DNA from 2 places in the Pseudomonas sp. A-B-19 genome. Region 2 is predicted to be linked to the other one. Evidence: riboswitches for the same ligand, from Rfam matches in the RefSeq annotation. Region 2 holds a riboswitch; the other holds the start of a gene.
What was found. Region 2 has a riboswitch for cobalamin ahead of KGA81_RS06500 (CbtB domain-containing protein). Riboswitches for the same ligand answer to the same signal wherever they lie in the genome.

Region 1 (7,021 bases), on a different contig from region 2:
ACCTTTGATTTTGCTTGTGGTCTGTCGCATTGTGCGGCCCGGCTCACGGGTATAAACTTCGCAAACTTTACACAGAGGCCACTAACGGTTCCTTTGGAACTGTTCAGTCAGGATGAAACCGATTCAGCTGCCCCTAGGTGTGCGTCTGCGTGACGACGCCACCTTTATCAATTACTACCCAGGCGCCAATGCCGCTGCACTCGGCTATGTCGAGCGGCTGTGCGAAGCCGACGCCGGCTGGACCGAGAGCCTGATATACCTTTGGGGCAAGGATGGGGTAGGGCGTACGCATCTGTTGCAGGCCGCCTGCCTGCGCTTCGAGCAATTGGGGGAGCCTGCGGTCTATCTGCCGCTGGCCGAGCTGCTCGATCGCGGTATTGAAATTCTCGACAACCTTGAACAGTACGAACTGGTCTGTCTCGATGACCTGCAGGCGGTTGCCGGCAAGGCGGACTGGGAAGAGGCGCTGTTCCATCTGTTCAATCGCTTGCGCGACAGCGGCCGACGCTTGCTGATTGCCGCGTCGACATCCCCCCGTGAGTTGCCGGTGAAGCTGGCGGATCTCAAGTCGCGCCTGACCCTGGCCCTGATCTTCCAGATGCGACCGCTTTCCGATGAGGACAAACTGCGCGCCCTGCAATTGCGCGCATCCCGTCGTGGCCTGCACCTGACCGACGAAGTCGGGCATTTCATTTTGACTCGCGGTACCCGCAGCATGAGTGCGCTGTTCGAGCTGCTCGAGCGTCTCGATCAGGCCTCCCTCCAGGCTCAGCGCAAGCTGACAATCCCCTTCTTGAAAGAAACCCTCGGCTGGTAAACCCGCTGAATCCGGGGCTTCTAGCCTGTTCGGCGAATTTCAGGCGCCAGAAATCCCGCTTTCCTGCCCGGTTGCAGGCTGCGCGTATGTTTAAAATGGGCTTAAGCGCTTAGATGTAAACGAGAAACGGATAAGTCACAAAAAGATCGATTGAATTTGCAAATCAGGATGATAGAGGGCATAGTCTCGGCTTCTTTACAACTATCAGCCACGGTCGTGCCCATGCTAAACCGCTTCGCACCCCTCGTGCCTCTCGCACTCGTTACCCTGTTGTTCGGTTGCGCTGCCCACACTCCGGTGTCCCAGCAAGAGCAACAACAGCAGGTCAAGAATTCTGCAACTGCCCAGTCTTCCGCTCTTTATCAGGAAGAGCTTGCAACCGAAAAAGAACTGGCCGACTTCGCTGGCGGCAAGTCCTACCAGCTTCCGGTCCTGGCCGACAGCATCCTCGAACGTGGCATGTCCCTGATCGGTACCCGTTACCGTTTCGGCGGTACTTCTGAAGCCGGCTTCGATTGCAGCGGTTTCATCGGTTACCTGTTTCGCGAAGAGGCGGGCATGAACCTGCCACGCTCCACCCGCGAAATGATCAACGTGGACGCTCCGCTGGTCTCGCGCAGCAAGCTTGAGCCGGGCGACCTGCTGTTCTTCGCAACCAATGGCCGTCGTGGCCGTGTCAGTCACGCCGGGATCTACCTGGGTGACAACCAGTTCATCCACTCCAGCAGCCGCCGCAGCGGTGGGGTGCGCATCGATAGTCTGGGCGACAGTTACTGGAACAAGACCTTCATCGAAGCCAAGCGCGCCCTGGCGATGGCACCTAACGCGTCGCCAATCGTCACTGCACGTAAATAAACGGACAGTTTGTAGGGCGAACTTAAAGTCTTACTTGAAGTTTGTCGTATACCCGCTAGAATCTTGATCTACAAATGATGGCAAACCGCCTGCGTCCAACGCAGGCGGTTTTCTTTTCTGCGCTCCCCGCAGAAAAAGCCGCAGCCAGATCAGGATGCTCTGCTTATGACGATGTCGGCCCGCCTCGCAATCATGTGCTTCGCAGCGCTGCTCAGTGCCTGCGCCAGCCGCACACCGCCACCCGCGCAGGTGGTTCGCGCTCCCGTCGTATTCGGATCCTCAGAAGCTTTTTCGCCCGAGGCACAAGACGTGCTGTTTCGCGCGCTTGGCCTGGTGGGCACGCCTTATCGTTGGGGTGGTAATACGCCGGATTCCGGATTTGATTGCAGCGGCCTGATCGGTTATGTGTACCGCGATGTCGCCGGTATTTCCCTGCCGCGCACCACTCGTGAAATGATCTCCATGCAAGCGGCGAATGTGGGCAAGGAAGGTCTGCAAACCGGTGACCTGATTTTCTTCGCCACCAATGGCGGTTCCCAGGTCAGCCATGCCGGCATCTACGTGGGAGAAGGGCGCTTCGTCCACGCGCCGGCCACCGGCGGCACCGTGAAGCTCGACAGCTTGTCCAAGGCTTATTGGCAAAAGGCTTATCTGAGCGCCAAGCGTGTTCTGCAGCCTGAACATCTGGCGCGCAACCCGTAACGTCCGGAGGCGGTGGTCATGACTGCTCGCACGCTTAATCTCGACGACGCCCTGTACCAATACCTGCTCGATGTCTCCCTGCGCGAAACGCCACTGCTCAAGCGCTTGCGCGATGAGACCCAGGCGCTGCCGATGGCACGTTGGCAGGTGGCGCCGGAGCAGGGGCAGTTTCTCGCTTTGCTGGTGAAACTGACGGGGGCCAGGCGCTTGCTCGAAGTCGGCACTTTCACCGGTTACAGCGCCCTGTGCATGGCGTCGGCATTACCGGCTGACGGCTTGCTGATTTGCTGTGATATCCCCGGCGACTACAACGCCATCGCACGACGGTACTGGCAGGAGGCGGGGCTTGCCGGACGGATTGACCTGCGCCTGGCCCCGGCGCTGGAAACCCTCGCAGAGCTTGAGCGACAAGGGCAGGGCGGGCAGTACGACCTGGTGTTCATCGATGCCGACAAGGCCAACTACCCGAATTATCTGGAACACGCACTGGGATTGCTGCGGGTCGGCGGGCTGGCGGTGTTCGATAACACCCTGTGGAGCGGGCGCGTGCTGGAGACCAGTCCCGAGAGCGCGGACACCCGGGCGATCCAGGTGCTCAACCGGGCGTTGAAAAACGATATGCGGGTAGATCTTTCGTTGTTGCCGATCGGGGATGGGTTGACGCTCTGCCGCAAGCGCTGAGTGTTGAATCCTGTAGGAGCGAGCCCCCTCGCCACAGGCTCGCTCCCACCAAGTCCGGTTCAACGCCTCAGCCGCGAGCTTCCTTGAACAGCACTGCAATGCCGGGGTGATAGTTGCCGGCTTCGTTGCGCAATTTGCGATAGGCGTATGGGAAATACCAGGCGACCGCGCAGGTGTGTTCCTTTTGCAGGTCGTCGACCATGTCCTGGAGTTCTTCCGGCGTGGCGCCTTGCTGGGCTTTTTGCGGGGCGACGAACAGGCAGCCGAGTTTCAGGTCGCTGGCGTGGCTCACGCGCTTGGCATCGCTGGCGATGTCGAGCAGGGCCTGGCTCAGGTTGAGGCTGTTGACCCGTGGCCAGCGCTGGGTGGTCTGAATGTAGGCGCGGGTTTCGGGCGAGGCGAGGAACAGGTCGGCGCGGCTGTTGCGCTCGCCTTCTTCGGTCTGTTTGCGGGTTGGTGTCTGTTGCAGCGTGACCATCTCGGCCATCCAGGCGGCGGCAGACAGCAGTCCGAGATTGGCTTTTTCGTCGTGCCAGTACGGCGTGTCGCCATCACCGCGGACGGCGTTGTAACGGTCGATGCATTCGAACCAGCGCTCGAGCACCGGGCGCAGGAATTCCAGCTTTGGATTGCTGATGATCATGCCTTGCATGGGCTCACCCTTATTGTTGTGTTGATAAGTTGTGGCTCTTTGATATCACTGCTGGGATCGTGGCACAAGATTGACGTCAGTTTATTGATTGATGACAGTCAATCGGTCGATCGCCTCCCGGCTTTAATTGACGCTCCACCCCCAACCCTCTAACCTTCGCCGCTTGTTTCAGGTGCTCTGTGGCTTGGGTCGACAGAGTGAAACAGGGAAGCCGGTGAGTGAGTCCTTCTGTTGGTCGAAGGTCCGCAATTCCGGCGCTGCCCCCGCAACGGTAAATGAGTGAAAACTGTGTGTGATGCCACTGTGTCGATTTGATACGGGAAGGCGCACAGTCTGGCCCCGCGGCCACTCATGAGCCCGGAGACCGGCCTGATTCATCCAGCGGCATCACGGTGGGCGATGCCAGGCTTGTTGCCTTCTATTGCTGTGCCTGCCCGCCGTTATTCCTGCCTCAACGGAGAGCTCCCCCATGACTGATACCCCCGATCGTGACGAACGCCACCTGGCGCGCATGCAGCGCAAAAAAGCCGTGATCGACGAGCGCATCGCCAATTCCCCGAACGAGTGTGGCCTGCTGCTGGTGCTGACCGGCAACGGCAAGGGCAAGAGCAGTTCGGCTTTCGGCATGCTTGCCCGCGCCATGGGGCACGGCATGCAATGCGGCGTGGTGCAGTTCATCAAGGGCCGCAACAGCACGGGCGAAGAGTTGTTCTTCCGGCGCTTTCCCGAGCAGGTGCGTTTTCATGTGATGGGCGAAGGCTTTACCTGGGAAACCCAGGATCGTCAGCGCGACATCGCCGCCGCCGAAGCTGCCTGGGCGGTGTCCCGGCAACTGCTGCGCGACCCGTCCATCGGTCTGGTGGTGCTTGATGAGCTGAATATCGCCCTCAAGCACGGCTACCTCGATCTCGATCAGGTGCTCAGCGACTTGCAGTCCCGGCCGCCGATGCAACATGTGGTGGTCACCGGGCGTGCCGCCAAGCCGGAAATGATCGAAATGGCTGACACCGTCACCGAAATGGGCATGATCAAACACGCCTTCCAGGCCGGGATCAGAGCGCAGAAAGGCGTCGAATTGTGAGTCAGCCTCGACATTGTCCGGCGGTACTGATTGCCGCGCCGGCTTCCGGCCAGGGCAAGACCACCGTCACCGCGGCGCTGGCCCGATTGCATCGCAATCAGGGGCGCAAGGTTCGCGTGTTCAAGTGTGGCCCCGACTTTCTCGATCCGATGATCCTCGAGCGCGCCAGCGGTGCGCCGGTGTATCAACTGGACATGTGGATGGTTGGTGAGCAAGAGAGTCGCCGGCTGCTGTGGGAAGCCGCCGCTGAAGCCGACCTGATCCTGATCGAAGGTGTCATGGGGCTGTTCGACGGAACGCCGTCGAGCGCCGATCTGGCGCGGCATTTCGGTGTGCCGGTGCTGGGTGTGATCGATGGCACCGCCATGGCCCAGACCTTCGGCGCATTGGCTCTGGGGCTGGCGCGTTATCAGCCGGACTTGCCGTTCGCCGGCGTGCTGGCCAACCGCGTCGGCACGCTGCGCCACGCGCAACTGCTCGAAGGAAGCCTGACTGAAGGTTTGCGCTGGTACGGCGCGCTGTCCCGGGAAACCGGGATCGAACTGCCGAGCCGGCACCTGGGGCTGGTGCAGGCCAGTGAGCTGAATGATCTCGACCTGCGCCTCGATGCGGCAGCCGATGCCCTGGCCAGCAGTTGTGAGGTCGCGCTGCCGCCGGCAGTCGAATTCGCCGCCCCTGATGTCATCGCGGCCGAACCGCTGCTGGCCGGTGTGCGCATTGCCGTCGCCCGTGATGAAGCCTTTGCGTTCACCTACGGCGCGAGCCTGGATTTGCTGCGGGCGATGGGCGCCGAATTGTCGTTCTTCTCGCCGATCCGCGACCGTGCATTGCCGGAGGCCGACAGCCTGTATCTGCCGGGTGGTTACCCGGAGTTGCACCATGTCGCGCTGGCGCAAAACACTGCGATGCTCGATGCGATCCGCGCGCACCACCGGGCAGGCAAACCGTTGCTCGCCGAGTGTGGCGGCATGCTGTATCTGCTCGATTCCCTGACCGATGTCGAGGGTACTCGCGCTGAGTTGGTTGGCTTGCTGGCCGGTGATGCGGTCATGCAAAAGCGTCTGGCAGCGCTGGCGCTGCAGGCTGTGGAATTGCCGGAAGGTTCGCTGCGCGGGCACACCTATCACCATTCGTTGACCACCACAGAGCTGGCGCCGATTGCTCGTGGCTTGAGTCCGAATGGCGGGCGCGGAGCGGAGGCGGTCTACCGCGAAGGGCGGATGACCGCTTCTTATGTGCACTTTTATTTTCCGTCGAACCCTTCGGCGATTGCCGCGCTGTTTGCGCCTGACCTTGAAGCCGCCTTCGCTGCGATGCGGCGATCCGACAAGCCAGCTCCAACAATGGATCAGCCAGCCCCTGTAGGCGCTGGCTTGCCAGCGAAGAGGCCATGACGAACAACGCATTCTCTGAAGCCGAACGCGCAGCGGTCTATCGCGCCATCGCCGAACGCCGCGACATGCGCCACTTCAGCGGCGGCACGGTCGCGCCCGAATTGCTGCGGCGCCTGCTCGAGGCCGCACACCAGGCCCCCAGTGTCGGCCTGATGCAGCCCTGGCGCTTCATCCGCATCAGTGATCGCGCCTTGCGCGGACAAATCCAGGCCCTGGTGGAAGAAGAGCGCGTGCGCACCGCCGAAGCCCTCGGCGAGCGCAGCGATGAGTTCATGAAGCTCAAGGTCGAAGGCATCAACGATTGCGCCGAGGTACTGGTCGCCGCACTGATGGACGACCGCGAGCAGCATATCTTCGGCCGCCGCACCTTGCCGGAAATGGACATGGCCTCGCTGTCCTGTGCGATCCAGAACCTGTGGCTGGCGTCTCGGGCCGAAGGGTTGGGCATGGGCTGGGTGTCGCTGTTCGAACCGCAAGCCTTGGCCGATTTGTTGAAGCTGCCGCCCGGTGCCAAGCCGCTGGCCGTGCTGTGCCTGGGACCGGTGAAGGCGTTCTACCCGGCGCCGATGCTGGTACTCGAAGGCTGGGCGCAGGCGCGTCCGCTACATGAATTGCTGTATGAAAACTATTGGGGAGTGAGTCAATGAGTGTGGCGTTGTTGAGTGTCGCCGCGGTTGCGCTGGATGCGCTGCTGGGCGAACCCAAACGCTGGCATCCGCTGGTGGCGTTCGGCAGTTTTGCCGAGCGCATCGAGCAACGCTTCAACGGCGGCGGTCGCGGCTGGCGCAGTCATGGCGTCACCGCGTGGGTAATCGCCGTGTTGCCGTTGACGCTGTTGG
Region 2 (7,021 bases):
TGCACCTGCATCGGGTTGGCCAGGCGCACGCTCGGGTAATCGTCGGGCAATTGCTGCGCCGCTTCGGCGAGCAGCGCCAGGCTGGAATCGCCGCTGCACAGGACCACCAGTTCGGCGGGGGTTTGTCCAAGGTCGGCAATGTTGTCATCCGACACGAAACCGCCGGGCTGGGTCCTGAGCAGGTGCATGGCTTACACGCTGAGCGCGGCGCGCAGTTGCGCTTCGAGAACCGTGGCATCCAGTTCCTGGCCGATCAGCACCAGGCGGGTGATGCGCGCTTCTTCGGCGCCCCACTGGCGGTCGAAGTGTTTGTCGAAACGCGTGCCCACGCCCTGGATCAGCAGGCGCATCGGCTTGTTCGGGACTGCCGCGAAACCCTTGACTCGCAAGATGCCGTGCTGGACCACCAGTTGGGTCAGCGCGTCCATCAGCAGGCTTTCGTCGGCTTGCGGCAGTTGGATGGAGATCGAATCGAAGGCGTCGTGATCGTGGTCATCGTGATCGTCGTCGCCATCATGATGATGGTCATGGTGACTATGCCGGCTGTCGATGTGTTCTTCGGAGCCGGCACCCAGGCCGATCAGCACGTCCAGCGGCAGGCGACCGCTACTGGCTTCGACGACTTTCACCGCTGGCGGCAACTCTTCGGAGACTTCCAGGCGCACACGGGCCAGGTCGGCCGGGTTGATCAGGTCGGTTTTGTTGAGGATCACCAGGTCGGCGCTGGCCAGTTGGTCGGCGAACAGCTCGTGCAGCGGCGATTCGTGGTCCAGATTCGGGTCGAGTTTGCGCTGTGCGTCGACCTGATCCGGGAAGGCCGCGAAGGTGCCGGCGGCGACGGCCGGGCTGTCGACCACGGTGATTACCGCATCCACCGTGCAGGCGCTGCGGATTTCCGGCCACTGGAAGGCTTGCACCAGCGGCTTGGGCAGGGCCAGGCCGGAGGTTTCGATGAGAATGTGGTCCAGATCGCCGCGACGGGCCACCAGTTCGCGCATCACCGGAAAGAATTCTTCCTGGACGGTGCAGCACAGGCAGCCGTTGGCCAGTTCATAGACACGGCCGTTGGCTTCTTCTTCGGTGCAACCGATTGAGCACTGCTTGAGGATTTCGCCGTCGATACCCAACTCGCCAAATTCGTTGACGATCACCGCGATGCGGCGACCCTGGGCGTTGTCGAGCATGTGGCGCAGCAGCGTGGTTTTACCCGAGCCGAGAAAGCCGGTGACGATGGTGACGGGTAGTTTGGCCAGTGTTTTCATCGGATGCCCTATGGCTTAGGTGGCGGGCATACGGGACGACAACCGGCAACACGCGCGCGCGTGCCTGAAGAGTTCGCCACCGGATCACCCCGCCCGGTTGAAGGTGAGAATCTGTAACGAGGCAGGTCTCCTGGCTGACGGTGCGCCGGCCTTGAGCCTGGCATTCGCTGCGCCTTCCCGCCGGCCTCATGGATTGAGTCAGCAGTGGCGTGGCAACGAACATCACCGTTCACAGTTGCGGGGGCAGCCGCGGCATCGACCGCGTTCCCTTCTTAGCTTCGACAAACGCCGAAGAACCTCGAAAGCGCAAGGCTACGCATGGTATTGGGGTGGGTCAATATCTTGTGGTGCCCTCACTGGCCTCATCGCGAGCAAGCTCGCTCCCACAGGGGATCGCGCTCCAATGTGGGAGCGAGCTTGCTCGCGATTCAGGCGACGCGGTTCCGAGTTGAGAACCCTTGCCAATTGACGCCCAACCCCTGCCCATGCTCTCCTACGCACCTTGTTACGGGTGCCCTTCACAGGGTGAAACGGGAAACCGGTGAATCATGTGCTTTACTCTAAAGCCATGTCAGTCCGGTGCTGCCCCCGCAACGGTAAGCGAGCGAAGCGTCAGATCCACTGTGCCACTACGGCATGGGAAGGTGGCGCTTGCAGGATCAGGCGAACGCCTGCGCCCCTCGTGAGCCCGGAGACCGGCCCGCAACACAAAGTGACCAATACGGTCACCGAACCAACAAACCCGCGGTGGGCGGGCGCTGTTTGAACCTCTGCGCGCCTGGTCCTGCGGAGGTTTGCATGCGCTCTTATTCCCCGCTGACAGACCAGAGGGATACGCCATGTCGATCATCAGCAGCGCCGAACACACATCCGCGAGCACCACCACAACCCTGACCCAACGTCTGACCGCCGCCGTCTTCGCGTCGATCCTGGGTGCGAGCCTTGTGTATTTCGCCGGTTTCTCGCACATCGAAGCGGTGCACAACGCGGCCCACGATACCCGTCACAGCTCCGCGTTCCCGTGCCATTGAGAGCTGTCGACATGATCAAGCGTATTGCGCAAACCGCAGGTTTCACCGGGCTGCTGGCCGCCCTGCTGCTGACCCTGCTGCAAAGCTTCTGGGTCGCTCCGCTGATATTGCAGGCCGAGACCTACGAAAAAGCCGAACCGGCCGCGGTTGAAATGCATGAGCACGCCGACGGTGCGATGGCCGCCCACACTCACGATGGCGAAGCCTGGGAGCCGGAAGACGGCTGGCAACGCGTGCTGTCGACCACCGGCGGCAATCTGGTGGTAGCGGTCGGTTTCGCCCTGATGCTGGCCGGCCTGTATACCTTGCGTGCGCCGACCAAAACCTCCCAGGGCCTGCTCTGGGGCCTGGCCGGTTATGCGACGTTCGTGCTCGCGCCGACGCTCGGCCTGCCACCGGAATTGCCCGGCACTGCCGCCGCCGATCTGGCACAACGGCAACTGTGGTGGATCGGCACGGCCGCCTCCACTGCCGTCGGTATCGCCCTGATCGTATTCAGCCGTCACTGGCTGATGAAAGTCCTCGGCGTGGCAATCCTTGCCGTTCCCCATGTGATTGGCGCACCGCAACCGCAAGTGCATTCGATGCTCGCTCCAGAGGTGCTGGAAACCCAATTCAAAATCGCTTCGCAGCTGACCAACGTGGTGTTCTGGCTGGCCCTGGGCCTGATCAGCGCCTGGTTGTTCCGTCGCAAAAGCGATGGCCAATACCACGCATGACTGACGTCAGCACAGCGCCGACCCTGGCGGTCGGCCTGGGCTGCCAACGGGGCTGCCCCGTCAGCACGTTGCTGGCGCTGCTCGACCAGGCACTGGAGGCGCACCAGATTGCTCGTCATGAAATCAAGGCCCTGGCCAGCATCGACTCCAAGCGTGACGAACCTGCGCTGATCGAACTGGCTCAGCAGCTTGGCCTGGAATTGATGTATTTCAGCAGTGAACAACTGGCCGCTTATGAACCGCAACTCAGCCATCAATCGCAAATAGCGTTTGAACGCACCGGCTGCTACGGCGTGGCGGAAAGCGCCGCCCTGGCCCTGGCGGAACAACTGGCCCAGGCCCCGGCAAAACTGTTGATTCCGCGGCAAAAATACGCGCAGGCGACCCTGGCATTGGCTGGCGCTGCGTAAAAAACCGATAATCCCCGCCTTTAATCATGAACATTCTTCATCTGAAGCCCTGTTCAGCCTCTATTTCCCTACAGGAACCGACCATGACCGTCTACTTCATTGGCGCAGGTCCCGGCGACCCCGAACTGATTACCGTCAAGGGCCAGCGGCTGATTCGCAGCTGCCCGGTGATCATTTATGCCGGCTCCCTGGTGCCTGCTGCCGTACTGGAGGGTCACTGTGCCGAACAGGTGGTCAATAGCGCCGAACTGCACCTGGAACAGATCATCGACCTGATCAGGACCGCCCACGCCAACGGTCAGGATGTTGCCCGAGTGCACTCCGGCGATCCGAGTCTTTATGGTGCAATTGGCGAGCAGATTCGCTATCTGCGTGAACTGGACATTGCGTTCGAAATCGTCCCAGGCGTGACCGCCACAGCCGCTTGCGCGGCGCTCTTGGGCGCGGAGCTGACCCTGCCGGACATTTCGCAGAGCGTGATCCTGACTCGCTACGCCGACAAAACCGCCATGCCGCCGGGAGAGGAATTTTCCAGCCTGGCGCAACACGGCGCGACCATGGCGATTCATTTAGGGGTCAATCACCTGGCGAAGATCGTTGAGGAACTGCTGCCCCATTACGGCGCCGATTGCCCGATTGCGGTGGTGCACCGCGCGAGCTGGCCGGATCAGGACTGGGTGGTGGGCACGCTCGAGGATATTGCCGGGAAGGTTGAAGCCAAGGGCTTTCGCCGTACGGCGTTGATTCTGGTGGGTCGGGTGCTGGGCAGTGACCACTTCAGTGAGTCATCGTTGTATCGCGCTGGGCATGCGCATCTCTACAGGCCCTGAAGCAACTGTGGCGAGGGAGCTTGCTCCCGCTGGACCGCGAAGCGGTCCCAATATCAGCCAACGCATTCATCACGGGAAAATGCATTGACTGATTTTGTGATGGCTATGCCATCAAGCGGGAGCAAGCTCCCTCGCCACAGCGCCGTTTTTTCGTTTCGCAGCGAACGCCTTAGTAGTAGGCGTTTTCTTTCTGCGTGTGGTCGGTCACGTCGCGAACGCCCTTGAGCTCGGGAATGCGCTCGAGCAAGGTGCGTTCGATGCCTTCCTTCAGCGTCACATCAGCCTGGCCGCAGCCCTGGCAACCACCGCCGAACTGCAGGACGGCGATGCCATCTTCGACCACGTCGATCAGGCTGACCTGACCGCCGTGGCTGGCCAGCCCCGGGTTGATCTCGGTTTGCAGGTAATAGTTGATGCGCTCGTTGACTGGACTGTCGGCGTTGACCATCGGTACTTTGGCGTTTGGTGCCTTGATGGTCAGCTGACCGCCCATGCGGTCGGTGGCGTAGTCGACAACCGCGTCGTCCAGGAAAGCTTCGCTGAAGTGGTCGATGTACGCGGTGAAGCTTTTGAGCCCCAGCGCGGTGTCTTCGGGTTTTTCTTCGCCCGGCTTGCAGTAGGCAATGCAGGTTTCGGCGTACTGGGTGCCAGGCTGGGTGATGAAGATGCGAATGCCGATGCCCGGGGTGTTCTGCTTGGACAGCAGATCAGCCAGATAATCGTGGGCGGCGTCAGTGATGGTAATAGCGGTCATGGAAACTCCTCGCAGGCTTGAGCGCAGTTTACGCCAATCAACGCGCCGGACAAAGTCCTAGTATTTTTGTCAGGAAAGATTCTTCGATGCCCTGTAGGAGCTGGCTTGCCAGCGAAGGCGCCAGATCAGTCGACATTTGTGTTGAATGTCGTGGCCTCTTGCTGGCAAGCCAGCTCCTACAGGGTGGTATGGTCACAGGTTCTCGTAGCGGTTCATGTCCAGCACGCCTTCTTCCACCGGATCGGTTTCGTGGATGTAGCGGCTCAGGTCATGGAAATAAGCCCAGAATTGCGGATGACTGCGGCGTATTCCCCAACGTTCGACGATTTTCTCGAAGCTGTCGGTATCCTTGGCGCTTTCCATCGCATCCACGAACGCCGGCACTTGCCCGGCCGGGATGTTGAACATGAAGTTTGGATAGCTGCTGAGCACACCCGGGAAAATCGTCAGGGTGTCGAGCCCCGGCTGATAGCGCAGCGACTCACCGAGCAGGAACGCTACGTTGCTGTGGGCACGGTTGCGCAGCAGGCTGTAGACCTCACGCTTGCCGCTGCCGGTTTCGATGCGCAGCAGGGTCGCTTCCGGCAGTTGATCAATCACTTTCAACCCGGCCGCCGGACGCGAAGTCAGGCGGCTTAGCGTCTGTTCGGCACTTTGCAGGTCCGGATCGATGTTCGGCCGCGAGCAGTAGGCGCCGTCGCAGCGGTTGATCGGGTCGGGGCGGGCATTGAGGTCGCCGTAGCGGGCCAGCAATTGCCGGGCGAAGTCCCGCTTGGGATCCTGCGAATCAAGACTCAGCGCAGTCGGTTTGTCATCGTCGATGGACTCATAGTCCAGCCACATCTTGAATTTGCCACTGTTCTGATACCAGTCGTCGAGGTAGCCTTCCCGGGAATCGGCAGGCATCAGGCGCAGGAAATTCTGCTCGGCACCGTTGCGGATCAGGTCGAAATACAGCCGCGTCTGGGCCTGGTGGGATACGTTGCCGAATACATCGAAGTTCACTGCCAGTTGATAATAGGTGCGCTCCAGCAGCGGATAGTCGAACAGCCACATCGTTTGCGGCACATCGCCGATCAGGCCTTTGGTCACCGAAGCACTGTCGAAATGGCGGAAAATGCTCAGCAACGCATTGTCATTGCCCGCCCACAGGGTCGACCAGCTTGGCGCAGGCAGGTCAGCGTAGCTGTCCCGGCGCAAGGCTTCGTATTCATTACGTTTGTCGCGATAGTCATGCCACAGGCTGAGGACACTTCCGACGTCGTCGTTCTGCCCCGGCATCGCCAGCAACGGCGTGGCCTGCCCGCGATAGTTCGGATCGGTGACATAGAGATCGTGCTCGGGCGCCTGGAACAGTGCCCAGAAATTATCGCGGATCACGTCGGTGGCGATCTGCCCGCGGCACACCGGGCCGCGGATAAACGTGCGTACAAAGTACTCGGCGTTATCGAGCATGAACTGATAGCGCGCCTGGGCCGGGATCGCTTCGAAGGTGGCAAACGGGTTGGCCCGGCTCTGCGGCCCGTAGCCCGGCAATGCATCGACCTGCCAGTTGCCGCTGTAGAACAGGCTCTTGACCCGCGCCAGCTTCGGCGCACTCAACGGATAGGTGATGTGGGTCTTGTGCACGATCACGCCCTGCACCGGCCACAAGCGATAGTAAAACTGCGTGCCCGGATCATCGTTCGGGCGACGGGTGTTGATCAGGTCGATCGGCTGGCCGGTCGGGGTGCGCGAACGCACCCACTGGAAGAAATGCCCGGGCTCGCCATCCTTGAAGTAGAGATGGGCGAGGAACCAGTGCTCGTACAGCCAGCGCCCCACCAGGCTTTCCCGGGCGCCCGGGGAGTTGAGCAGGTTTTCCCATTGCACCACCTCCAAGGCTTCCTTGGCGCTGGGCGCCAGCGCCTGCTGATCGATCGGCGCGCCTGCCACCAGCCAGCGTTGTAGCGTCTGGTACTGCTGGTCGGTCAGGCCGGTCACTGCCAGCGGCATACCCTCCTTCGGATGCTTGG

Region 1: another riboswitch for cobalamin. It lies ahead of cobO (cob(I)yrinic acid a,c-diamide adenosyltransferase); the one in region 2 lies ahead of KGA81_RS06500 (CbtB domain-containing protein).

What each region holds. Positions count from the first base shown of each region.
Region 1 covers NZ_JAGYGN010000001.1:347,255-354,275, reverse strand. The annotation lists gene hda (DnaA regulatory inactivator Hda) at 113-817, shown strand; gene KGA81_RS01515 (C40 family peptidase) at 1,040-1,672, shown strand; gene KGA81_RS01510 (C40 family peptidase) at 1,838-2,374, shown strand; gene KGA81_RS01505 (class I SAM-dependent methyltransferase) at 2,393-3,055, shown strand; gene KGA81_RS01500 (hypothetical protein) at 3,123-3,707, opposite strand; cobalamin riboswitch at 3,861-4,095, shown strand; gene cobO (cob(I)yrinic acid a,c-diamide adenosyltransferase) at 4,177-4,788, shown strand; gene KGA81_RS01490 (cobyrinate a,c-diamide synthase) at 4,785-6,182, shown strand; gene bluB (5,6-dimethylbenzimidazole synthase) at 6,179-6,829, shown strand; gene cbiB (adenosylcobinamide-phosphate synthase CbiB) at 6,826-7,021, shown strand, end outside.
Region 2 covers NZ_JAGYGN010000004.1:202,743-209,763, forward strand. The annotation lists gene cobN (cobaltochelatase subunit CobN) at 1-188, opposite strand, end outside; gene cobW (cobalamin biosynthesis protein CobW) at 192-1,262, opposite strand; cobalamin riboswitch at 1,365-1,578, opposite strand; cobalamin riboswitch at 1,755-1,981, shown strand; gene KGA81_RS06500 (CbtB domain-containing protein) at 2,102-2,293, shown strand; gene KGA81_RS06505 (CbtA family protein) at 2,305-3,012, shown strand; gene KGA81_RS06510 (cobalamin biosynthesis protein) at 3,009-3,422, shown strand; gene cobM (precorrin-4 C(11)-methyltransferase) at 3,506-4,252, shown strand; gene nfuA (Fe-S biogenesis protein NfuA) at 4,422-5,006, opposite strand; gene KGA81_RS06525 (fatty acid cis/trans isomerase) at 5,199-7,021, opposite strand, start outside.